Regions from separate parts of the Planococcus sp. TJ-307 genome, predicted to be linked through region 1. Evidence: riboswitches for the same ligand, from Rfam matches in the RefSeq annotation. Region 1 holds a riboswitch; the other holds the start of a gene.
What was found. A riboswitch is a leader RNA that binds a small molecule or an ion and turns the genes downstream of it on or off. The one in region 1 is predicted to bind preQ1.
Positions count from the first base shown of each region.

Region 2: linked by a shared signal. The riboswitch ahead of queC (7-cyano-7-deazaguanine synthase QueC) and the one ahead of queF (preQ(1) synthase) in region 1 are both predicted to bind preQ1.

Region 1 is NZ_JBZDOJ010000004.1:61,446-82,788, forward strand. It holds gene AC4EHK_RS14145 (5-oxoprolinase subunit C family protein) at 1-150, opposite strand, end outside; gene pxpB (5-oxoprolinase subunit PxpB) at 134-832, opposite strand; gene AC4EHK_RS14155 (transporter substrate-binding domain-containing protein) at 1,117-1,965, opposite strand; gene AC4EHK_RS14160 (TetR/AcrR family transcriptional regulator) at 2,148-2,771, shown strand; gene AC4EHK_RS14165 (ABC transporter ATP-binding protein) at 2,783-3,700, shown strand; gene AC4EHK_RS14170 (ABC transporter permease) at 3,700-5,304, shown strand; gene AC4EHK_RS14175 (LrgB family protein) at 5,359-6,051, opposite strand; gene AC4EHK_RS14180 (CidA/LrgA family protein) at 6,054-6,416, opposite strand; gene brnQ (branched-chain amino acid transport system II carrier protein) at 6,888-8,258, shown strand; gene AC4EHK_RS14190 (GntR family transcriptional regulator) at 8,348-9,010, opposite strand; gene AC4EHK_RS14195 (SpoIIAA family protein) at 9,191-9,547, shown strand; gene AC4EHK_RS14200 (SpoIIAA family protein) at 9,582-9,938, shown strand; gene AC4EHK_RS14205 (hypothetical protein) at 10,015-10,218, opposite strand; gene AC4EHK_RS14210 (class I SAM-dependent rRNA methyltransferase) at 10,337-11,530, shown strand; gene AC4EHK_RS14215 (DUF3817 domain-containing protein) at 11,664-11,975, shown strand; gene AC4EHK_RS14220 (MFS transporter) at 12,097-13,314, shown strand; gene AC4EHK_RS14225 (GNAT family N-acetyltransferase) at 13,378-13,938, shown strand; gene AC4EHK_RS14230 (ABC transporter ATP-binding protein) at 13,966-15,705, shown strand; gene AC4EHK_RS14235 (MerR family transcriptional regulator) at 15,768-16,529, shown strand; gene AC4EHK_RS14240 (endonuclease/exonuclease/phosphatase family protein) at 16,984-17,823, shown strand; gene AC4EHK_RS14245 (queuosine precursor transporter) at 17,865-18,518, opposite strand; gene queF (preQ(1) synthase) at 18,531-19,025, opposite strand; PreQ1 riboswitch class I at 19,122-19,169, opposite strand; gene AC4EHK_RS14255 (phosphotransferase family protein) at 19,513-20,448, shown strand; gene AC4EHK_RS14260 (TraR/DksA C4-type zinc finger protein) at 20,543-21,070, shown strand; gene AC4EHK_RS14265 (nuclear transport factor 2 family protein) at 21,156-21,343, shown strand, end outside.
Region 2 is NZ_JBZDOJ010000002.1:936,444-940,256, reverse strand. It holds gene queE (7-carboxy-7-deazaguanine synthase QueE) at 1-495, opposite strand, end outside; gene queD (6-carboxytetrahydropterin synthase QueD) at 492-917, opposite strand; gene queC (7-cyano-7-deazaguanine synthase QueC) at 914-1,579, opposite strand; PreQ1 riboswitch class I at 1,586-1,629, opposite strand; gene AC4EHK_RS11015 (NADP-dependent oxidoreductase) at 1,783-2,721, shown strand; gene AC4EHK_RS11010 (VOC family protein) at 2,801-3,175, opposite strand; gene AC4EHK_RS11005 (universal stress protein) at 3,320-3,813, opposite strand, start outside.

The DNA of each region.
Region 1 (21,343 bases):
ATCGTGTTCATTATTGCCGACCAATAAATTGGCTAGGCGGTGCGCAAAAGGGTCCATAGCACCGCTGGCAATAACACCGTATTTTTGGAAGCCAGTCCGGCCCAAATCCTGAACTGTGGTCTGCAGTCCGCCTTTAAGGATGTTCAGCATCTGCATCCTCCTCCCATGCGTAATAATCGCCCTCTGAAATTTCCGTAAAAATTATTTTGTCGCCTGCGCGCAGCAGGCTGGGGATGTCGTTTTCAGGCCGAAACAAGCGAAGCGGGGTTCTGCCGATCAACTGCCAGCCGCCGGGAGTCTCAATCGGATAAACACCGGTCTGCATCCCCGCAATGCCAACTGTCCGTTCCGGAATGCTAATCCGCGGGGAGTCACGCCTCGGCGCTGCAATTTTCTCAGACATTCCGCCAATAAAGGGGAAGCCTGGAGCAAAGCCAATCATGTGCACCGAGTAAGTGCCAGCGGTATGGATGTCAATGACTTCACGCGGTGTCAACTTGTTGTGCTGCGCTACAAATTCCAAATCGGGACCAAACTCTCCGCCATAACAAACAGGGATTTCCACTGTTCGGGATTCAACAGGAATGTCTTCACCCAGATGGGCCATTAAGCTCTCCAACTCCATTTCCACTTTGTCATATGCAGCCAGGCAGGGATCGTAAAAAACCGCTACCGTTACAAAGGCAGGAATCAATTCAATCATCCATTTAGGTTGTCTGTTTTCCAGCAATGCCGCCACTTTTCTGACTTGCTGCTCTGTCTGTTCATTGATTTCAGTGCCAAGCTCGATAATGATTGCTTGGTCACCGAGCGGCGAAAAAGACATGTTCATCCAAATTCCTCCAAACACAGACTATTTGTACACATTCTAATTAGTATAAAGCTTTTGGATAATTAGGGAAAGGAGAGCCGTATCAGGTTGTCAAATGCTGTTTTGACACCATTGGAAAGTATTTAGTCCAGATCGGAAAGTATTTGCGCTCATTTCGAAAGTATTTTGAGTGCAATAGAAAGTATTTCTACGGAAACGGAAAGTATCTCCAATTAATTGGGAAATCTTTATTCAAACAACCCAAATAAAAAGAAGCCGCTCAACCAAGAGCGGCTTCTTCCCGTTTATTCTTCAATATCAACTTGTTGTGTAGCGTCAGCACCGTTAAAGAATTCAGCTGAGATTTCGGCGATTGTGCCGTCTTCCAGCATTTCTTCGATGGCTGTGTTCACATTCTCAGCTAATTCCTCATTGTCTTTATTCATGACCACACCAACTTCTGATGGGCTGTACTTCAAATTCGGATGAATCGTGATGTCCAATTCTGGAAATGCCGCAATTGCCAAGGTCTGCAGGTAGTAGTCATTTAAAATGACGTCCGTCCGTCCGATGGCAACATCGCGTAGGTAAGTTTCGTTTGTGGCATTGTCGTATACGACTTCTACTGCGCCATATTCACGGGCAGTTTCCATGTAGACAGAAGTGGAAGCGCCTGCTGCTTTTTTGCCTTCCAAGTCCTCCAATGTCTCAATGCCTGATAAATCGTCAGAACGGACAATTGCTGTTCCGTAAGAATACTTGAACGGCGTTGAGAAGATAAAATTCTCTGCGCGGTCTTCTGTGATTTCAATGTCATTTGCTGCCAGGTCGACCTGTCCTGTTTGAACCGAAGTCAGCATTTCATCAAAGCCGAGCTCCGTGAATTCGATATCCAGCTCAAGGCGTTCTCCAAGTTCGCGAACGACTTCAACTTCAAAGCCAGTCAACTCGTCTGAACCTTCCTCGCGGTAGGATGTCGGAAATAAGGTTCCTGATGTTGCAACAGTCAAGCTGCCAGCTTCCTGGATTTCGTCCCAGGCAGTTGTTGTTTCTTCTGGCGCGGCATCTTCTTCGTTACCGCAAGCACTTAAAAGTGACAACATGGCAAGGCCGGCAATGAGAGATGCTTTTTTTCCAAAAAATGATGTTTTCAATTGCTATTCCTCCTATAACTATTATGGCAATTAAAACATAGCATTATCGCGGGTTATCGGCAACGGTTTGGCTTGAAATTTGAAATGACGGAAAATTGAATAAAATCGATTGACCTCTATGGTTGAAAGTTGTATTCTGAAGTCGACCAGTATGGTCTAAAGTTTAGAAAGAGGGGATAGGCATGGAGAAATTTGAAAACCTCGACCCTGAAAAACAACAAAAAATCCTTGATTCTGCATTGATGGAGTTCGCAGAAAATGGCTTTAAACAAGCCTCAACTAATCGCATCGTTAAGCAAGCGGGCATTGGAAAAGGCATGCTGTTTTATTATTTTAAAAACAAAAAAGATCTGTATGAATATTTGATTGAATACAGCTTGAATTTTATCATTAATGGTTATTTGAGCTTGGTTGACATGACCGAAACCGATTTTATCAAGCGGCTCAAAGGAGCCTCCCAAATAAAAATGAAAGCGCAGCTGGAGAATGCGCACGTTTTTAACTTTATGGGGACGGTTATGCTGACAAAAGATCTGGATCTGCCTCCGCGTCTTCAAAAACGCTACGAGGAATTGCAGGTGCAGGGGTATGCCCTGCTGTACGAAGGCATCGATAAAACGTTTTTCAGAAAAGATGTGGACGTCGATAAAGCATTCAATTTAATTCGCTGGGGAGTTGATGGCTATCAACAGGATCTTTTGCAACGGCTTCAAGGAAAAAAGATGACAGAACTGGATTTTGAACCTTACTGGAATGAGTTTTACGAATATCTTGATATTCTCAAAAAAAGCTTCTATACAAATTAGGAGGGAAACCCATGACAGTTTTGCGAACGATTAACCTGACGAAGAAATTCGGAGATTTTGCGGCATTGGATGGAGTGAATATAGAAGTGGGGGAAGGAGAAGTCTATGGGTTTATCGGACCGAATGGGTCAGGGAAGTCTACGACGCTGCGTGTGCTTCTCGGCATTTTAAAGGCAACGGATGGGCGTGCTGAAATTTTTGGAAAAGATTCCTGGAACGATGCAGTGGAAATCCACAAACGTGTGGCTTATGTTCCGGGAGACGTCAATTTATGGCCAAACCTGACAGGCGGGGAAGTCATCGATTTGTTCGTCAAACTTCGCGGCGGCAACAACTTGGACCGGCGTCAGGAATTGATCCGGAAATTCGATCTGGACCCAACTAAGAAATGCCGAACCTATTCCAAAGGGAACCGGCAGAAAGTGGCTTTGATTGCTGCTTTCTGTTCAGATGTGGACTTGTATGTGCTGGACGAACCAACCTCCGGCCTCGATCCTCTGATGGAGCGGGTTTTTCAGGAATATGTCATCGAAGCAAAAAAACAGGGCAAAAGCATCCTTCTTTCCAGCCACATCTTGTCTGAGGTCGAAAAGCTATGTGATAAAGTGGCGATTATTCGCGAAGGAAAAATCATTGAAACTGGAACTTTGAAAGAGCTGCGCCATTTAACGGGGACTATTTTGTTGGTGGAAACAAAAGAGCCGATTCCTGCTTTGGAAGGAATGAAAGGAGTCAGTGGCATCCGGCAGAAAGGGCAGGCATGGTCTTTCCAAGTAGATGCAGGTGAAGTGGATCAAGTCGTCCGCTATATTAGCCAGTTCGGTGTGACACGGCTTGAAAGCTCACCGCCAACATTGGAAGAGTTGTTCATGCGCCATTATGAAGGCTCCGGTCAAGCAGTGGAAACAGGAGCAGGAGGTGAATCCTAATGGCCCGACAGCTTTTTGACGGTACAGGAACATTGATGCGTTTTGTGTTGCGTCGGGATCGTTTGCGCTTGCCACTGTGGCTGGTGTCTTTTGCGGCCATTTCTGCTATTATTACCCTCGCTTTTGTCGGCTTGTATCAGAACGAGGCAGAACGGCAGGCAATGGCTGAAACGATGCAAAATCCAGCGATGACAGCGATGGTCGGACCGGGATATGGCTTGGACAACTACACGGTTGGGGCCATGACCGCCCATGAAATGCTGCTGATGACGGCGGTAGTGGTTGGGTTGATGAGCATTTTGCTGGTCACGCGCCATACACGCACAGATGAAGAAGAAGGGCGAATTGAAATGATCCGTTCTTTGCCTGTAGGACGCCTGTCGAATCTGTCTTCGATTTTACTGGTATTGATCGGTGCCAATGTCGTTTTGGCGCTGCTGGTCGCTTTTTCACTTACCGCTTTGGGAATCGAAAGCGTAGATCTGGAAGGGTCACTGGTTTATGGAGCTGCTTTAGGTGCGACGGGCATGATTTTTGCTGGTGTTGCGGCTATCTGTGCGCAACTTTCACCAAATTCAAGAAACACACTCGGTTTATCCATTGCAGTTTTGCTGTTTGCCTATATGATTCGTGCCATCGGGGATGTAACAAATGAAACGCTGTCCTGGATTTCCCCACTCAACTGGATTTTGCGCTCTGAAGCTTACGTTAATAATTACTGGTGGCCGATTTTGATGACAGTTGCAGGAGCGTTCCTGCTAATGGCTTTGGCCTTGTACCTGAACTCGATCCGGGATTTGGGATCTGGTTTTTTGCCATCGCGTCCCGGAAAAGCCAAGGCTTCAACATCACTCCTTAGTCCGTTTGGGCTTGCTTTGAGACTTCAGCGAACAGGATTGATTGCATGGGGAGCCGGAATATTGCTGATTGGTGCTTCTTATGGATCCGTACTTGGGGAACTGGAATTGTTCTTTGAAGACATTGACCTGATGCAGCAAATGATTGTCCAAGCAGAAGGGTTTTCGTTGACAGAACAATTTATTCCAATTCTGATGTCAGTAATGGCGATTTTGGGAACCATCCCAGTCTTGCTGGCTGTTCTCAAGCTTAAAACAGAGGAGAAAAATGACCGGCTTGAGCACATCTTAAGCCGCGCTGTTTCCAGAAACCGGTTGATGGGCAGCTACCTTGCCATAGCTTTGTTGACTGGATTTGCCATGTTGTCTTTGGCATCGTTGGGTCTTGGATTAGTGGGAAATGCCATGATGGAGGAGCAGCTGTCGATCGGTATGTTTTATGGAGCAGGTATGGCTTACCTGCCGGCGATGATGGTTATGATTGGCCTAGCAGCCGTGCTGGTTGGCTTTGTGCCAAAAGTAACCAGTGCCATATGGCTGTACTTAGCTTTTTCATTTTTTGTCATTTACCTTGGCGGCTTGTTTCAGTTTTCAGACTGGGTAAGCAAACTGACACCGTATGGCTATGTGTCTGAAATTCCGATCGAAGAAATGAATTTTCTGAACGCAGGCATCTTAATTGTCGTTGCGGCAGTCCTGGTCGTGGTTGGGATAATTGGGTTTAACCGCAGGGACATTGGAAGCTAGCGACGCATACAAAGAACCCGTTTCCACGAAACATGGAAACGGGTTCTTTGTGGTTTACAACAACAGCAGCCAAGCAGCTACCGGTCCTAATAACGCGCCGAGTACGGCACTTAAAGTCATCGCAACCGAGCTCATTGAAGCTTCCTGCTGGCCGTATTCAAAAGCTTTGGCAGTTCCCATGCCGTGAGCGGAAGTGCCAAGGCCAATGCCGCGGCCAATTGCCGAATCAATGTGCAGCCATTTCAACAGAACAGGACCAATAATATAACCGGTAAAGCCCGCAACCATAACAAAAACTGCAGCCAGCGAGGGAATGCCGCCAAGGTTTCCAGCAATTTGCATCGCTACAGGAGTCGTTAATGATTTTGGCAATACCGTCAGGATCAGTTCTTCAGAAAAACGAAAAAGCTGGGTAAACAGAATGCCGCTGGCCATGCCGACCACCACACCTGTCGCGATACCGGTTACGATGGGCAACAAGTTACTGAACAGCAAATTTCTCTGTTTGTATAAGGGGACAGCCAGTGCAACAACTGCGGGTCCGAGAAGGGTGCCAATCCAGCTGCCGCCCGTCATATACGTATCGTACGGGATATTGCCCAGCACCAAAACAAGGACAAGAATGGCTGTAGACGCCAGTACTGGATTCAATAAAGTTTTTCGATATCTCAGATAGATGTAGTTAGTGATCAAATAAACGATAACCGTCAGAGCCGCAAAGAACATAGCGAGTCCAGTGAATTCCATCTTCAGGATCGCTCCTTTCGTTCAGCACTGTATTGGCTGACCCAGCCAGAAGAAGCCATGGCAAGGAACGTACTGACCATAACAATTGGGACCAGCAAAATGCCTTTTCCAGAGAAAAGCTCCCCGTATTCAACAACACCAACCGTAGCGGGAATAAAGTAAAGAGATAAGAATGCCAACAAAAAATGAGCCCCCGAATCAATCCACTCGAGCGGATAAATTTTCAGCATAAGTGCAGCAAACAGCAACAGAAAGCCAATAATGCTTCCGGGCAATGGAATATTGAAGAAATTTTGCAATGCTTCACCCAGTAAGTAAAACCCGGTGATGGCGAGAAGCTGAAGAAGGATATAGATGACTTTCAAAAAAACGCCGCCTTCCGGTTAGGTATAGGATGAGAACCTGTTCTTTCCATAATAAGCTATTTTACAGCATTCCATTTGAAAAGCGAGAGCAGAATTTTAGAATCCCGGCCGGATAAAGAATATTAATAGAAAACGGTAAAGTGTATGTTCGCTGGATAAGCCACCAACTTTTGATACAGCTTTACATGCAGGAGATCCTTGCTGGGAGAGGTGGTGCAATTATCACGTAATGGTTATTTATACACTTGATGGCATATATACTATATCAGAAAAACAACCTTAAAATGGAAATTAATGAAATTAGCAGAATTTAAAAATATCTTGTTTTAGAAAGCTTGCATTTTGGACTAAATGTTGTATTATTACTTTATGCAATATATCGCATACATTTTCTGAAAAAGAAATGTATTATATTAAAATTGTAGATTAGAAAGAAAAATCGGTAGTCTTATTCTATAGGAGGAAATAGTAATGGATAGTAAGTTGTCATTCAAGTCGTATGCAGTGGTCGGGATGATGTTGTTTGCGCTGTTCTTTGGAGCAGGAAACTTAATCTTCCCCGCACAGCTGGGGCAATATGCTGGAACAAATGTATGGATCGCAATATTTGGCTTCCTGATTACAGGGGTGGGGTTGCCTTTGCTTGGAATCTTGGCGATTGGCTATTCGAAAAGCAACGACTTACAGGATTTATCGAGCCGCGTGCACCCCGTTTATGGTCTAGTCTTCACAGCGATGCTGTATTTAACAATCGGGCCCTTTTTTGCTTTGCCAAGAACAGGTGCAGTTTCTTATGAAGTAGGTGTCGCTCCGTTTATTGGAGAGGGCAATGCAGTAATTGGATTGCTTGTCTTCTCGCTTGTGTTTTTTGGGATTTCATTGCTGGTTTCATTAAATCCGACAAAACTGGTCGACAGCATTGGGAAAATTTTGTCACCGGCCATTTTGGTAACTTTAGGCGTTTTATTGATTGCGGCTTTCGTCAAGCCAATGAGCGGACAAGAAGCACCGCAACCTGTTTATTCTAGCGGCGCGTTTTTCACAGGATTTACGGAAGGCTATAACACGATGGATGCCCTCGCTTCTCTGGTGTTCGGGATCATTGTCATTTCAGCTGTCCGCAAACTGGGTGTAAATTCGCCTAAAGGGGTTTTGACCGCTACTTTGAAAAGTGGTGTTGTCGCAGCTGCTTTGTTGGCTATTGTCTATACAGGAATTGCTTACCTTGGGTCGACGAGCACAGGTGTTTTAGGTCTTATGGACACAGGCGGTCCTGTCTTGAGCGGAGCTTCCGAGTATTATTTCGGGACGTTTGGCGCGACGCTGTTGGCAGTCATCATCATTCTTGCGTGTTTGACGACAGCCATTGGCCTAACCGTTGCCACCTCTGAATTTTTCCATAAACTGACGCCCAAAATCAGTTACAAAACATATGTCGTTATTTTCTCGGTCTTTTCGTTAGTGGTTACTAATGCAGGTCTTGCAAATATTATTACGTATTCGATTCCTGTATTGATGTTCCTTTATCCATTGTCCATCGTTTTAATCATTTTGGCATTTCTGTCTCCATTATTCAGACATGCGCAGCTGGTATATGTATCGACAATTATCGTTACTTTCTTTATCAGCATCATAGATGGATTGAAAACCCTCACTTCTTCACTAGGTGTGGACAATCCGGTATGGCTGCAGTCAATCGTTGACTTTTATGAAGCGGTGCTGCCATTGTACAGCAACGGCCTTGGATGGCTCTTGCCTGCTTTGATTGTTATTGCCATCACGACGATCATTGCGCGCAGCAAAAAGAGTGTAAAAGTTCAGGCAGCACAGCACAACGTTTAAGTTTAGTTCTAAGCTGCGGGAACGCTTGACCAATTATGAAAAAAGCTGCATCGAAAGCGAATTTGCTTTTGATGCAGCTTTTTACGATTTTACAGACTGGTTTCAGCTGACAGTTCTTCTATCGTCCGGACCCAATTGGATTTCATCAGTTCTGTTACTTTTTCTGGATCTTTTTCTTTTAAGGTTTGGATAATTTGTACATGTTCGTCGTAAGAACTTTTCGTCAGCATGAGGGAATGATGGAAAAATTGTCTTCTCACATGAGACTGAAGGCTGTTGAGTATGGAATGGATATATGGATTATGTGCGGCATCGACAATGATTTGATGAAATTCCTGATCAATTTTCAAAGCTGAAAATCCGTCTTGGCTATTGATGGCTCCAATAAATCGCTGGTTTGTTTCCTCCAGCAACCCAAACACATGGTCATTGAGATTGGGGATAGCGAGTTCCGCTGCAAGAGCCTGTAAAACAGCAAGAGGCGGCAACAAGTCTTTAAGATCGTCTTTTTTGATTGTTGTGACACGCGTAGCTTTTCCTGGAAACATCTCGACAAATCCTTGCACTTCCAATAATTGAAGGGCTTCGCGAATGGGGGTCCTGCTCAAGCTTAAAGCTTGTGCCAGTTCCGTATCGACTAGTTTTTCTTCGGGCTGTAATGTGCCGTCAATAATCCATTGCTGCAATTGAAGATACGCACTTTCTTTGGCTGAGACACGTACAGGCTTCGAATGATTTATGGGAATAGGCATTGCAAGCGCTCCTTTTTTACTGCATGTAGTGTTATTATACACCAACTTACATAGCCAATAAAATATTTCATGCAATATATCAGTAAACACCATAGTGCACTTGCCTTTAAGCCGTTTGTCGACAGCTGAATAGGGAATAAGAAAGATACCACCATAATTTAGAAAATGAGGAGGAATAGCATGCTGTCATTTATTCCGAGCCTTGATTCACAAACAATTGCTTTTGAAATTATTGGTCAGGTGACAAAAGAAGATTTGCTCAAGTTAAAAAACGTTATTGAAGAGCAATTCCCTGGTGAACAGTCATTTAATGCTTTGGCCATCCTTCAACAGGCAAAGCTGCCAACAGTTGCTGCAATAGTCGAAGAAGTTAAAATCGATTTGAAGCATTGGGGCCAGTACAATAAGTTAGCGGTGATCAGTGAAAAAAACATTTTAGAGAAAGTGGCCGAGCTGGGTGACTTTTTGCCAGGCATCAAATCCCGCCATTTTCATATGGAAGAAATTGATCAAGCTTGGGACTGGCTGAAAGAATAAACAGTTTCAGCAATGAAACCTGAGGAGGAGAATTATGTTAACATTTGTGCCAAGTAAAGATACCGAAACCATCGCAATGGAATTTGAAGGAACTGCAACAAAAGAAGATGCAGAAAAAATTAATAAAATTATCCAGGATAAATTTGCGGACAAAGGCAAATTCAATATTTATGCAGTCATAAATGATACAGGGGGCTCGGCTTTTACTGGCCTCGGAGAAAGTATGAAAGTAGACATGGCGGCCTGGAAGCAGTTTCATAAATTTGCTGTAATCAGCTCCACGCATTTTGCTGGGCAAATGACAGAAGTGGAAAACCTGCTGCCCAAACTTGAAATCAAGCACTTCCATATGGAAGAAATGAATGAAGCCTGGGACTGGATTTTAGAATAGAAGAGAAGCGCTTTGCAGCATTTTGCAAAGCGCTTTTTTGCTGTATTGCATGAATATTTTTCGGTGCAGAGGAGCGTTAGTGCTCTTCCACTGCAATCAAATCAGCTTTGACAATATGAAAGATGCTCAAGACTATGGTTTTGCCTGTCACGTCCTTCACAGCAAAAAGGCTGACTGCCACTCCGGAAAAATGATCTTCGAGTGGTCCTTCAATGCGTATATTCTCCAAGTGTTCCCCGGTCGTCAATAGAATATTGTAGATATGAAACTTCGGTTTCATGGCAATTCCTCCTAAGCGAGTCTTGGAAAAATTCACACGGCGAGGGTGGGCAGAAGATCAGCTATCGTATACACTAATTATAAAGCAAAACAGCGTTTTACAGATAGGATGAGAACTGATGAAATCGGAAATTTCAATTAAAATACACGATAAATTTAAAGCGGAATATGCCAAAGGCTATCCGTTGATTGTTAAAGAAGCTTTGGAAAATCCAGAACTTCTGCAAGGCGAAGGAAGCATACTGAAACTGGTTGATAAACAGGGACAGTTTTTGGCGAAAGGCTACTACGGACTGCAAAACAAGGGATATGGATGGGTGTTAACGCGCGATGAACAGGATGCCATTGACCAGCCCTTTATTGAACGCAAACTGGCGGCAGCGATCGGACGCAGACAATCCTTCTTCAGCAATCCGGATACAACAGCTTTCCGTGTTGTTAACGGCGAAGGGGACGGCTTTGGCGGCTTGATTATTGATTATTACGATGGATTTTATTTGATTAGCTGGTATAGCGAAGGAGTTTACACATTCAAGGATCAAGTAATTGCTGCATTGCAGAACGTGGCCGACTGCAAAGGGATTTATCAGAAAAAACGTTTTGACACGAAGGGGCAGTATATCGAAGAAGATGATTTTGTGACCGGCGAGCGCGGTGAATTTCCAATGATCGTCAAAGAAAATGGCGTGAACTTTGCGATTTACTTGAACGACGGGGCCATGACGGGAATTTTTCTGGACCAGCGGGATGTGCGAAATGCCATCAAGCAAAAATACGCCAAAGGCAAAACGGTACTCAACACTTTTTCCTATACGGGCGCTTTTTCAGTAGCTGCAGTACTTGGCGATGCGGTTAAAACGACGAGTGTGGATTTGGCGAAAAGAAGCTCGAGCAAGACGATTGAGCAATTTAGCGTCAACAGCATTGATTTCGAGACTCAGGACATCCTGGTTATGGATGTGTTCAATTACTTCAAGTACGCAAAGCGTAAGGAATTGAAGTTTGACGTAGTCATCTTGGATCCGCCAAGTTTTGCGCGTTCAAAAAAATATACGTTCAGCACATCAAAGGATTACACAAATTTAATGAAAGAAGCGATCGCCATCACGGAGAAAAACGGTGTGATCGTGGCTTCGACCAACAGTGCTTCTTTTGGAATGAAGAAGTTCAAAGGATTTATCGACAAGGCCTTTAAAGAACTTGGAGGAAAATACAGCATTGTGGAGGAATTTACCTTGCCGAGTGACTTCCGCGTGCAAAAAGAATTTAAAGAAGGCGATTACTTAAAAGTGCTTTTCGTAAAACTGGGATGAAAAAGCATGACGTACAGGCGTTTGTGTCGAAATTTTGTGCGCCCATGCAAAACCCTTGCTGATTTCTTTGGCAACCCACTGTACAGCGTTCCGTCCTGCTTTTATAATGAAAGCAGATTGTGAGGGATAGTCGATGTTTAAGAATGCGTTGGGAACATTTCGGTTTATGGGCTTGCTTGAAGGCGGTTCATTATTGATCCTGCTCTTTATTGCGATGCCGTTAAAATATTTCTTTGAATTTCCGGAAGCGGTCAGCGTTGTTGGCCCTATACACGGAGCCTTATTCAGTATTTACATTTTAATTACTATCTATATGACGTTTATTTACAAATGGCCTTTCCGCTTCTCGGTTGGAGCCGTTGTTTCGGCATTTGTGCCGTTCGGTAATTTTATTTTAGACAGACGTCTGGAAAATTGGCAGCAGTTGAAACCTTCAGCTGCATAATATCCGTATAATCAGTCACCTGTGGGGTTCCCGCAGGTGTTTTATTTTTGTTAACGAAAAGCAGCCAATTCCTCTATAATGAAATTATTGTCAGTTATAGACCTGTATTGGAGGTAGCCTCATGGCGAAAGCAATAAATTCTTCTTCACTGGCCGGAAATCCCGTTTATCCGGTGATGTTCGCGATTGGCGGCTGCCATTTGCTGAATGATTCTTTGCAGTCAGTCATCCCAGCCATGTTCCCGATACTGGAAGCCGATCTTGGCTTAACGTTTACACAATTGGGCTTGATCGCTTTTGTGTTGAACATCGTAGCGTCTGTGCTGCAGCCGGTTGTGGGATTTATCAGTGATAAAAAACCGATGCCTTTTGCGTTGCCGCTCGGCATGACCAGTTCATTTATCGGAATTGCCGGATTGGCATTTGCGCCGGAATATTGGATGATTCTCGTTTCGGTTATTTTTCTCGGTCTTGGTTCTGCTGTATTTCATCCGGAAGGCTCGCGTGTGTCCTATATGGCGGCTGGATCCAAGCGTGGCTTGTCCCAGTCGATTTATCAGGTGGGCGGAAATTCCGGACAGGCGCTTGCGCCGCTAATCAGTGCCTTTATTCTAGTGCCACTCGGACAGATAGGGGCAGCGTTGTTCTTGTTTGTCGCCGCTCTCGGTATTTTTATTTTGTCGAGAATATCTATTTGGTACAAGCAGCAGCTGGAGCAGGAAAAGCTTCAGAAAGTGAAGAAGGTTTTGTTGTCTTCATTGCCTGAAATGACGAAAAAACAAGTGGGCATTGCTTTGGCGCTTTTAATGATTATTATTTTTGCCCGCTCTTTTTATGTCACCAATATGACTAGCTTTTACATTTTTCATTTGATTGAATCTTATAGCCTGACAATTCAGCAGGGGCAGCTGTATGTATTCTTGTTTCTCGGTGTCGGTGCAGCAGGCACCTTCTTTGGGGGGCCGATGGCGGACAGGATCGGCCGCAAGAATGTCATTCTGTTGTCGATTATTGTGCCGATTCCGCTAGCTGCTTTGTTGCCGTATTTGCCGCTGTACGCCGTTTTGATTTTCCTGGCATTGATTGGATTTTTCATTATGCTCAGTTTTTCCGTTACGGTTGTTTATGCACAGGAGCTCGTACCGAGCAAAATCGGTACGATGGCCGGATTGACGGTGGGTTTGGCTTTTGGCATGGGTGCCATTGGAGCTGTAGTTATTGGGATTTTGATGGATTCCATTGGTGTCTACGAGACGATGGTGGTCGTATCGTTCTTGCCGATTCTTGCCTTGGTTGGCTTGTGGCTGCCGCGCGACCGTAAAATAGTGGCAGCTCAATAGTTTTCAATGAGATTACACATTACAGATATCAAGCCTATTATAGAAGTAAAGGGGAATGTGTTTATGACGATCAACTTGCCGGAAGTGCCAACTGAACTAAAAACAGCACGTTTGCTGCTGCGGATGCCAATGCCTGGAGATGGCAAAATTGTAAATGAGGCTATCCATGCTTCACTTGATGAGCTAAAGCCTTGGCTGGGATTTGCTCAGCAAGAACCTTCGCCACAAGAAACAGAAATCAATCAGCTGGAATCGCATTTGAGTTTTATGAAAAAGGAATTTTTGCGCTATTTGATTTTTGATAAAGAGACAGGGCGTTTTATCGGAACTACGGGATTTCACAGTATTGAATGGGACGTGCCGAAAATGGAAATCGGCTATTGGCTGGATTCCAGAGCGACCGGAAAAGGCTACATGGTGGAGGCGGTTTCGGCGTTGACCGACTTGGCATTTGCGACGCTAAAATGCCATCGCCTGGAAATTCAATGCGATGCAGAAAACCTTAAGAGCCGGGCAATTCCTGAAAAGCTGGGGTTTGTTTTGGAAGGGATCCTGAAAAATGATGAGCGGTCGGTGGATGGCAAGCGTTTGACCGATACGTGCATTTATGCCAAATTCGCTTAGTGCGACGCACAGAACAGGAGCTTTAAGATGAAAAAGAAAACCAATGAAACGGGCTTGAAGCCGTTTGTTTCACTGCTATTATCACTGAAGATCCCGAAGTTGGCGCTGGCGATTGGCCTGCTTGCCAGTCTAGTAACGACTTTGGTTGGGCTGGTAGTCCCACTATTGACGAAAAATCTCGTTGATGGATTTTCTCTCGATGCTTTAAGTGCACCATTAATTGTGGGAATCGTCGCCGCTTTTATTGTCCAAGCCATTATCAACGGCATTTCGATTTATTTGCTGAGCATGGTGGGGCAGCGGGTAGTCGCAGGCTTGAGAGAACGGATGTGGGCGAAGTTGATTCGCCTGCGTGTCAGTTATTTCGACCAGCATTCAAGCGGGGAAACGGTAAGCCGGGTCGTTAACGATACCGGAATTGTCCGTAATTTAATCACGGATCACTTTCCATCGTTCGTCACAGGCATCATTTCGATTGTTGGTGCTGTCATCATTTTGGTCATTTTGGATTGGAAAATGACCCTGGTGATGATGTTGGCGGTGCCGCTGACGATTGCGGTAATGATTCCACTCGGACGCCAGATGGCCAAGATTTCACGGAACTTGCAGGATGAGACTGCCCATTTTACGGGCCATGTCCAGCAGACGCTGGGTGAGATCCGTTTAATGAAATCATCGACAGCAGAAACAACAGAAGAAGCTAGAGGGACACAAGGAATCCACAAATTATTCACGCTTGGCATGAAAGAAGCGAAGATTTATGCGTTGATTGCCCCCTTGATGTACTTGGTAGTCATGGTGGTGATTGTGTCGATTATTGGCTATGGCGGAATTCGTGTGGCAAATGGTGAGATGTCGACAGGTTCACTCGTTGCCTTTCTCCTTTACTTATTTCAGATTATTGTTCCGATGGTGACCTTTGCCCGCTTTTTTACAGAACTTCAAAAAGCCAAAGGTGCTACAGAACGGATCATTGGCATACTCGAATTGCCATTGGAAGAACAGCAGCAAAAGCCAGATATGGATATTGCCGGAAACGCATTGCGGCTGGATGGGGTGAGTTTTGCCTACGATCAAGGGGAACCCGTATTAGTGGATGTATCATTCGAAGCGCAGCCGGGAGAAATGATTGCGTTCGCTGGACCAAGCGGCGGTGGAAAAACCACTGTCTTTGGCTTGGTCGAACGATTTTATGAGCCGCTGTCAGGTCAAATAACAATTGGCAACATTCCAATTGCTGAAATTTCAATTGCGTCCTGGCGCGATCAAATCGGCTATGTCTCACAGGAGAGTGCCATGATGGGCGGCACCATCCGAGAAAACTTAACCTATGGCTTGCCGGATGCTGAAACGATTTCTGCTGAAGAGCTTTGGCGGGTGGCACGTATGGCTTATGCGGAAGATTTTATTCGTGGATTTGCTGACGGGCTAGACACAGAAGTTGGAGAGCGCGGCGTAAAACTATCAGGCGGACAGCGTCAGCGCATCGCCATTGCCCGCGCCTTTTTGCGCGATCCCAAAATTTTAATGATGGATGAAGCGACCGCAAGCCTCGACAGCCAGTCAGAAGGCATTGTTCAGCAGGCATTAAGCCGGTTGATGGAAGGGCGCACGACGTTGGTGATCGCTCATAGGCTATCGACAATCGTCGATGCGGACAAAATTGTCTTTATTGAAAAAGGGCATGTGACCGGAATTGGAACGCACCGGGAATTGATATCTTCGCATTCGCTTTACAGAGAGTTTGCAGAACAGCAATTAACTTGATAAAACCGCTTGACCTTGACGCAACGTCAAGGTGTAAAGTGGGTTTATCAGGAGGTGGAGATGTGGAATACACTGTTCAAAAAATGGGGAACTTGGCTGGCGTCAGCACAAGAACCTTACGTTACTACGATGAAATTGGTTTATTGAAACCGGCGCGGAAAGGTTCATCAGGCTACCGGATTTATGGCCAGCCGGAAGTGGACAAGCTGCAGCAAATCCTGTTTTACCGCGAACTTGGGCTGGAGCTGGAACAAATTAAAGTGATCGTCAACGACCCTAATTTTGATTATACCCAGGCTTTAGAAGCACACCGGGAAAGACTTCTCGCCAAACGGATGCAATTGGACCTCCTGATTACCAATGTGGAAAAAACCATTTCCACAAAAAAAGGAGAGAGCACCATGGCTGATAAAGAAAAGTTCGAGGGCTTTAAACAAAAACTGGTGGATGACAACGAAGGGCAGTATGGCAGTGAAGTACGCAGCCAATATGGGGACGAATTGGTTGACCAGTCCAACGCCAAGATGTTGAAGATGAGTGAAGAGCAATATTTAGAATTCACACGCCTTGAACAACAGGTATTGGATAGTTTGGCAAATGCTATGAAATCAGGCGATCCATCAAGCAGAGAAGCAATGCGGACGGCTGAGTTGCATCGCCAGTGGCTGAGCTTTACGTGGCCATCCTACAGCAAGGAAGCACATCGTGGACTTGCCGAGATGTATGTAGCTGACGAGCGGTTTGCTGCGTATTACGACAAAGCATATCCAGGAGCAGCACAATTTCTGCGGGACGCAATTGTCATTTATACGCAGCAGGAGTAACGATACAGAAAATGCAGACACACCCGAAATGGGAGGTCTGCATTTTTTTGATCGATTTTAAAAGAAGCAGTGCAAAAGGGGCCGAACGTGCATAAAATCTTGTGAACGTTCACAAATTTTCGCAAGCGTGCATAAATTTTGCTGAGCGTGCATAAATTCAATTGAGCGTGCATAAAATTTCCGGAACGTGCAAAAAACCGTATTACACGACCCGTCTTATGCCCGTCGAATCTACGTGTCTGCCTCTGTTTTTCCTAGTGTCCAGCCTCCAGCAGCCAGATTCTCAGGGTCATAAGCCACTCCAGTTGTGCGGCCGTCTCAACTTTGCCATGTTTACAAATTGTTAACAATTGTTTACGCCCTTGTTATGGTATGTTTCTGCGAGCTTGGTATATACTGAAAGCAATTAAAGCAGCTGCCAACGATTCGTTTTAATCGAAAAGGAGAGGTTTGCATGCACGGGAAGAACAAGAAGGCACCGATTGTAAAAGTCATGTCGTTTAATATTGCTCATGGTTTAGGGATGGATGGAATAGTTGATTTGGAAAAGACCGCTGTAGTTATTGAGGATTCCTGTGCTACCATCATCGCCTTGCAGGAGGTTGACCGTTATTTTTCTGACCGTAGTTCGTTTGTCGACCAAGTAGAATGGCTGAGCGAAAGACTTGGCATGTATGCTGCTTACGGAGCCAATATGAATTTTGCGCCTGAAGATTCGGAACGGCCGAATCGCCAATACGGCAATATGATTTTAAGCAAGTATCCGATCAAGTATGTAGAGAATCATTTGTTGACGCAGGTGCATTGTCCGTTTGGCAACAATGAACAGCGTGGAATTTTGGAAACTGTTATTGAAGTCGATGGCATTTACTTGAGTGTCTTCAATACCCACTTAGCATTGAAAGATGAAGAATTGGTTGTCAGTGTAGATGAAATTCTGGACATTACAGGGAAAAGCCATTTTCCGCGAATCATTGCTGGCGATTTTAATGCCTCTTCTTCCAATGTCCATATGCAAAAGCTGAACAAGCATTTCCAGGACGCATTCCTGAAAATGAAAAGAGGCGATGCATACACATATCCATCTCCTTACGTAAACAATGAGACGGCCGAAGTTTTTTGGCCGGCGACGCGAATCGACTATATTTTATCTGACACCGAAGTAGAAGTTGTTCAAGTAGAAGTTATTGAAACATCGGTTTCTGATCATTTGCCGATTGTAGCAGATATGGTCTTGGCTGATGCGAAAGTAAGCGTAAAAGACCGCGTCCAACAACCGCGCGAAAAGGTCTGAATGATTGCACTCATCTTTCCAATAACAGAAAAACGGAGGCTCTACTCGAGAGCTTCCGTTTTTTTGTGTCCATAAGTCTGCTTGTCAGATAATTGCTCGCGTCTGCATAGCCTGACCAACAAATATACAAATGGTGTATCTGCTGCGGCTACCAGCAGTTTAAAGACATACTGGGTTGCAATCATGCCAAGCAATGCACCGGTTGGCATCGTGCCGTAAAAAGCGATGGTAATAAAAATGCTCGTATCGACGAATTGGCTTGTCATCGTTGAAGCGTTATTGCGCAGCCATAAACGCGATTCACCGTGCCGTTGTTTGAGTCTATGAAAAATGGTGACATCCAAGTTCTGGCTGATGAAATAAGAGACAAGGCTGGCTAAGGTTACCCGGAAACCTGCAGAAAAAATGGTTTCAAAAGATTCTTGGTCTGCGAAAAAGGGGGCGGCTGGCAAGTGGATGGCGAAAAAAATAAATGCCAATGCACAAAGTTGTGTGACAAACCCTGCCGTAACGGTTTGCCGTGCGGCTTCTTTGCCGTATACTTCCGCAATCGTATCGGTAATCGGGAATGTAAAAACGTACACAATGACAGCAGCTGGCAAAACGGCCCATTCACTGATGCTGAACAATTTAACGGCTAAAATATTTGATAAGATCAACAAGCCGACAAATGCGCCATTTAGATAAAGTAACATCCGCTCTGCCCCTTATCGGTTGGTAATCGTTTCCGGATTCAAGTCGTGATTCATCATCCGGTACGATGCCATTTCTTCGTATTTGGTTCCTGGTTTGCCGTAGTTGGTGTAAGGGTCAATCGACAAACCGCCACGCGGCGTGAATTTCCCCCATACTTCGATATAGCGGGGATCCATCAATTTGATCAAATCATTCATAATGATGTTGACGACGTCTTCATGAAAATCTCCGTGATTACGGAAGCTGAACAAATAAAGCTTAAGTGATTTGCTTTCGACGAGCTTTTTGTCGGGAATAAAGCTCAGGTAAATGGTCGCAAAATCAGGCTGACCTGTTTGCGGGCAAAGTGATGTGAATTCAGGACAATTAAATTTCACGAAATAGTCGCGGCTGTGCAAATTGTCGATTGGCTCCAAAATCTCCGGATCGTATTCAAATTTATACTTGGTGTTCTGATTGCCGAGCAATGATAAATGATCGAGTGTATCTTCGTTTCTTCCTGCCATAAAAACGGCCTCCTTTAAATGGCCGGCTTGGAAGAGGGCTATAAAAAACGGACAAAAGAAAAAGCCAAATCGCATGTGGATTTGGCTGAGTTTCGACAATCCATAGTTTTTTATAGAGGGTGAAATGCTATGAACCTCTCCCGTTGCCGGGTTATTTGATTTTCCTTAACTATCGTATAAGACTTGCTATTGGTTGTCAATCCGTGAATTTCAGTAACAAGAGCACAAGGAATATGAGAAAGTGAGAGACTGAATCTAATTGTAACGTGGCCGAATTATACCCGGTCAAATCCTTGCTCTGCCGCTATATGGGAAGGTGAATCCTGTGGTGGCAGTTGTCGAGCAATGCCGGCTTTTAGGTAACTGTGCTTTTTCGCGAAAGGAAAACGGTTGTTTTGCGGTTCATTTGCTTCATTTCTATATTATGGAATCCTTATTTTTTCATGGTACACTAAAACTAAAAGATAGGCAGAAAGGAGCGGCAAGGATGGCTGTACACGAATGGAATGGATTGCCCGCGCAATCACTGGAATGGGTAAAAGCGCAGTTTGGAAATACAGCAGAATTAACGAATGTTAAGCCGCTGAAAGGAGGGACTTCCTCTACTTTATTTGAGTTGTATGTAAAGGAGAGTGGCAAGTCCCTCTCATATGTACTGCGGCTTTTTCATAAAGCAGATTGGTTAGAGAAAGAACCGGATTTAGCCAAGCATGAAGCGGATAGCCTTCAGTTTGCAGAGCAGGCTGGCCTTCTTGTCCCTCATTTACTATCATATGACGAAACCGGTGAAAAGAGCGGCATGCCCGCAGTGTTGATGACCAAAATGTCCGGAACTGTCGTACTGCAACCTTCTAACGATGGAACTTGGCTGGAAGGCTTGGCTGCATCGTTAGCCCGTCTTCACCAAACTGAGCCTGCAGATTTCCCATACAACTATTTTTCGTATAACAATGCGTTTTTATTGGAAAAGCCGACATGGTCCAAAGTGCAAAATGATTGGATGCGTGCGTTTTATATTGTAGCCGGCAGCCGTCCCGAAGCTCCTGAATGCTTTATTCACCGCGATTTCCATCCGGCGAATGTGTTATGGGAAGATGGAAAGATCAGTGCCATTGTGGACTGGGTGAATGCTTGCCGCGGTCCCGCAGGAATTGATGTAGGGCATTGCCGTGTCAACCTGGCCCAAATGTACGGAATTTCAGTCGCCAATGATTTTCTGGCTGCGTATGAACGCCATGCCGGCAGCTCATTTACGTATGATCCGTATTGGGATTTGGTATCATTGACGGATATTCTTGATGGTTCACCTGTTGTTTACCCAGGCTGGAAAGTCTTCGGAATGACAGGACTGTCCAACGAGTTGATGCGTCATCGGCTGGATGATTATCTATTAAGCTTATTGGATCGATTTGACGACTTTTAAGCGGCAGGACAGCAACGCCTGACAGATTTCCAGGTTTGATTTCCTTAATAAAGGCAATATAGAAGGTAAGTGAGTTTTTTGAGGAGGAAATTGGATGAAGAACGAACAACTAAAGCAATTGAAAAAACAATTAGAGGATCAGGTGGAATCACTTGAAGTACGTGTTGAACATACAGAAGAGCTCGAGTCGACTGAGCTTTCAAATTACGATAATCATCCTGCAGACAACGCCACCGATCTTTACGATCAGGAACGCGGCATGGCGCTGACTCAGTTTAAACAAGAAGAACTAGAAGATACCAAAATTGCTCTAGCAGCAATTGAAGATGGGACATACGGAACATGTGCTGTATGCGGCAAAGAAATTCCGTTTGAACGATTGGAAGCTCTGCCGACTGCGTTAACTTGCATTGACCATGCAGATCAACAGCTGGATCTGGAAAGCCGCCCACCGGAAGAAGATGTGCTGCGTGCCTCTACATCCCAGCCGGTTGAAAAAGAAGATGGTGCGCTCCGTGATGACCAAGACAGCTTTGAGGACGTTGAGGATTTTGGATCATCAGATACTCCGCAAGACCAGCCAGGAGAAGACCCACAAAAGTTCTTTAAAGACGACAAATAAACCGGAATGCCCTTCCTGCCTTCTGGCAGGGAGGGCTATTTTTGAAAAATCTATTTCCCGGGAAATACAGGGGAGGAGAATAAAGATGGAAGAACTAACCAAAGCAATCTACGCACTCGAGTGCAGTCATTTAAAGCCAGAAGTCCGAACTTCGATGGACAAGTTGTCGGAAGTACTGGACAATGAGTTTTTTGAGTTTGGCAGCTCTGGTGGGATCATTAAACGCTCTGATTATGATGAAAATCATCCACTAACTCTAGATCCAATGGAAAT
Region 2 (3,813 bases), on a different contig from region 1:
TGCATAGGCAAAATCGTGCTGGTCAAACACCACAACCTTCAAACTGACGTTGGCATGCTGCAGCTTTTCCATAAACAAATCGAGTTTCACAAAATCCGTCTTCATTCCAGAGCTGGGCGGCTTTGGCGACAAGGTGATGTCGTCGATGTTAGTCAGCCAGTCTTGCCAAATTGACCCTTGGGTTTCAACGGCCACTTTCCAACCTTGTTGATGGCACAGCTCGACCAATTCACCAATGCCTTTATGAAGAGCGGGATTGCCACCTGAAATAGTGACGTGTGAAAATGCTGCGCCTCCGGTTTGGATAAGCTCTTCGACAATCTCAGCAGGCTGTTTGGAAACACTGGTTCCCGTACCGTCCCATGTGAATTTTGAATCACACCAGGAACAGGAATAGTCGCATCCGGCGGTTCGCACAAACATGGTTTTTTGTCCCATGACCATGCCTTCGCCTTGTATCGTTGGACCGAAGATTTCCATGACAGGGATTTTCATAACAGTTCCTCCTTGCGCGGACGGAACACCACATAGCTCGTTGGCGTTTCGCGAACAATCACTTGCAGGCAATTCGGCTGGTTGCTTTTTGTCTTCAATACTTGTTGAATCGATTGCCACACCTGCTGAGCAAGAAGTTCAGTGGTTGGAAATTTGTTCGTAAATTCCGGATGGTCGTTCAAGACGCTGTGGTCGTATTTTTTGTGAATCAGTTGTTTCACTAATTTAAAATCAATCAAAAAGCCAGTCGCATCAAGCTCATTGCCAGCAATGGTAATGTTGAGGTGATACGTATGGCCATGCATGACTTGGCATTTTCCTGCATCTTCACTTGGAATAAAATGCGCGGCAGAAAAATGCAGGTCTTTGTTGAGTTCGAATTGAAAGTCGTGTGCAGTGGTTGGGTAAAATTGCTGCATCATTCGACAGCACCTGCCGATTTTTTCGCCTGGTAGCGGGCAAGGCCTTCGTTGCGCAATATGCAGGATGGACATTCGCCGCACCCAGTGCTCGGAATGCCGTTGTAGCAAGTCAAAGTTTTTTCTTGGACAAAATCAAGAGCATCCAGCGTATCGGAAAGTTCCCACACATCGGCTTTATCCAGCCACATTAACGGGGTATGGATGATAAACTGCTTGTCCATTGCCAAATTCAATGTAACGTTTAAGGAACGGATAAAAGTGTCACGGCAGTCTGGGTAGCCGCTGAAATCGGTTTGGCTGACGCCGGTGATCAAATGCCGGGAACCGATCGCATCTGCATAAACTGCTGCAAAAGATAAGAACAGCAAGTTTCTGCCCGGTACGAAAGTGGAAGGCAATTCGCCTTCCTCGGCGGTCACTTCAATGTCGTCCCGTGTCAGCGCATTCGCAGACAGTTGATTGATCAAAGTCATATCCAGCACTTTGAACGAGACGCCAAGTTCTTCAGCGATTTTTCGGGCACATTCGATTTCGGCTGAATGGCGCTGGCCGTAATCAAATGTGACCGTTGCAACTTCTTTAAAATTTTTCATAGCCCAAAACAGGCAAGTGGTGCTGTCTTGGCCGCCGCTGAAAACGACGACCGCTTTTTCATTTTTCATCTAAAACACTCCTTAGTTTTTTAGAGAGGGAGTTTGCGAACCTCTTTAAGCGAACAGCATTAATAATACCATAATGTGCGTCAATCAGCTTTGGAATCGAACTATCCGAAAGCACAAGTGCTGCAAAGCGCTCTTCTGCTTTTAGTAAGGTATACTGATTTTGTAAAGAATCTCGTTGAACATATTGGAAGGGGAGATGTGACATGAAAGCAATCGTCATCGACAATTACGGAGGCAAGGAACAACTGAAAGAAAGAGAGCTGGAGAAACCGGCTATCAATGAAAACCAAGTACTTGTGGAAATCCATGCCACGTCCATCAATCCGATTGACTGGAAATTGCGTGAAGGATATTTGCAGGAAATGCTGCCATGGGAATTTCCGATTATTTTAGGTTGGGACGCAGCAGGGGTAATTGCTGAGGTTGGCAAAAACGTTAAGCATTACAGTGTGGGAGATCGGGTATTCGCTAGACCTGCCACCACACGCCAGGGAACATATGCAGAGTTTGTTCCGGTTGAAATGGAGCTTTTGGCACATATGCCAGAAAGCATGAGCTTTGAAGAAGGAGCAGCTATTCCGTTGACTGGATTGACTGCCTACCAATGCCTTGTAGGCTTTGCAGAAGTAAAAAAAGGGGACAAAGTGCTGATTCATGCAGGAGCAGGCGGAGTCGGCAGCATGGCCATCCAAATTGCCAATAGCATTGGTGCTTACGTAGCAACAACAGCAAGCGACAAAAATGATGAGTTGGTCAAGTCGCTTGGAGCAAACCGGGTAATCAATTACAGTGAAGAAGACTTCAGCGAACTGCTGGAAGATTTCGATGCGGTACTGGATACGATGGGTGGAGATGTTTTAGACAAAAGTTTTAAAGTGCTGAAAAAAGGCGGGAAACTGATTTCAATTGCCGGACAGCCTTCTGCTGAAAAAGCTGAAGAATACGGTGTGAAAGCCAGTAATTTTTGGTTGGAACCGAGCGGTGAACAATTGCAAAAGCTGGCAAACTTATACGTTTCGGGAGAACTGAAACCGACAATTGGCCATGTTTTTGATTTTACGGAGCAGGGATTGAAAGATGCGCATGAACTAAGTGAATCTCATCATGCCCGCGGAAAAATTGTCATTAAAATTAAATCTTAATCGAGCAAAGAAGAGGTTTTGGAATGTACTCATTCCAAAACCTCTTCTTTCAAAATTGGCTTTTAAACACTACTTGAATTTATTTTTCCATGACGGCAAAGTAATTGTTTTCACTGTCGGCAAAATTAAACACTTTGCCTGATGGCATGTCCACTATATCTCCAACGGTGATGCTTTGATCTGAAAACTTTTGGTGCAGCTCTTCAGCATTTTCAGTGAAAAACATTAAGGAGGGAGTGTCTAGATTTACTCCAGGCGACATCCTGGCAACGGCTTCTTTGTTATGTAGAATAATATTTGTTTCGGCACCTTCTGACGGTGCAATTTCAATCCATCTCATTCCGTGGGTATTTTCTTCAGCCACTATAGAAAATCCTAGTTTTTTTGTCCAAAAATTTAAGGCTTCGTCTTGGTCGTTGACATACAGCATAACTTGCCCAACTTTGCTGATCATGATCTTCAGCTCCTTTGTAATATTTGAATTAGTGCTTAATCGAAATCAAGTCCCAAAAGACCATCAAGCAAGAGCCCTGATGGTCTTTCGGTGTGAGTGAGATTGTTTGTAGCTTATGATGCCAAACCCATTTTATTTATCAGTTTAAAAGTTTTCAGGCTTGCCAGATTTGTCTTCAGAATAATATTCATCCGGTGCATCGTCCTGAGCTTCTTCTGTACGTACAACCAAAACATCGCATTTTGCCGAACGGACAATGTGTTCAGAGACACTGCCGATTAAGAAGCGTTCTACAGCATTTAATCCGGTTGCACCGCAAATAATAAGGTCAGCTTCTACTTTTTGAGCCAAGTCACGCGAAATCATGGTTTTCGGAGAACCGTAATCGACTACGATGTTCACTTTTTCAACACCGGCAGCTAAAGCTTCTTTTTTGTAGTCGTCCAATAAATCTTCCGCAAATTTTTGAGCGCGGTCAGCAATTGATCGATCGTACGCTTCGATGGCTGCGAATGACCGGGTATCGATGACGTTCACCAAATTTAATGTAGCGTGGTTCCGCTTGGCGATGCCAACTGACTTTTTAAATGCCCATTCTGCTTCTTTGGAACCGTCGACTGCAACTAGAATTTGACTGT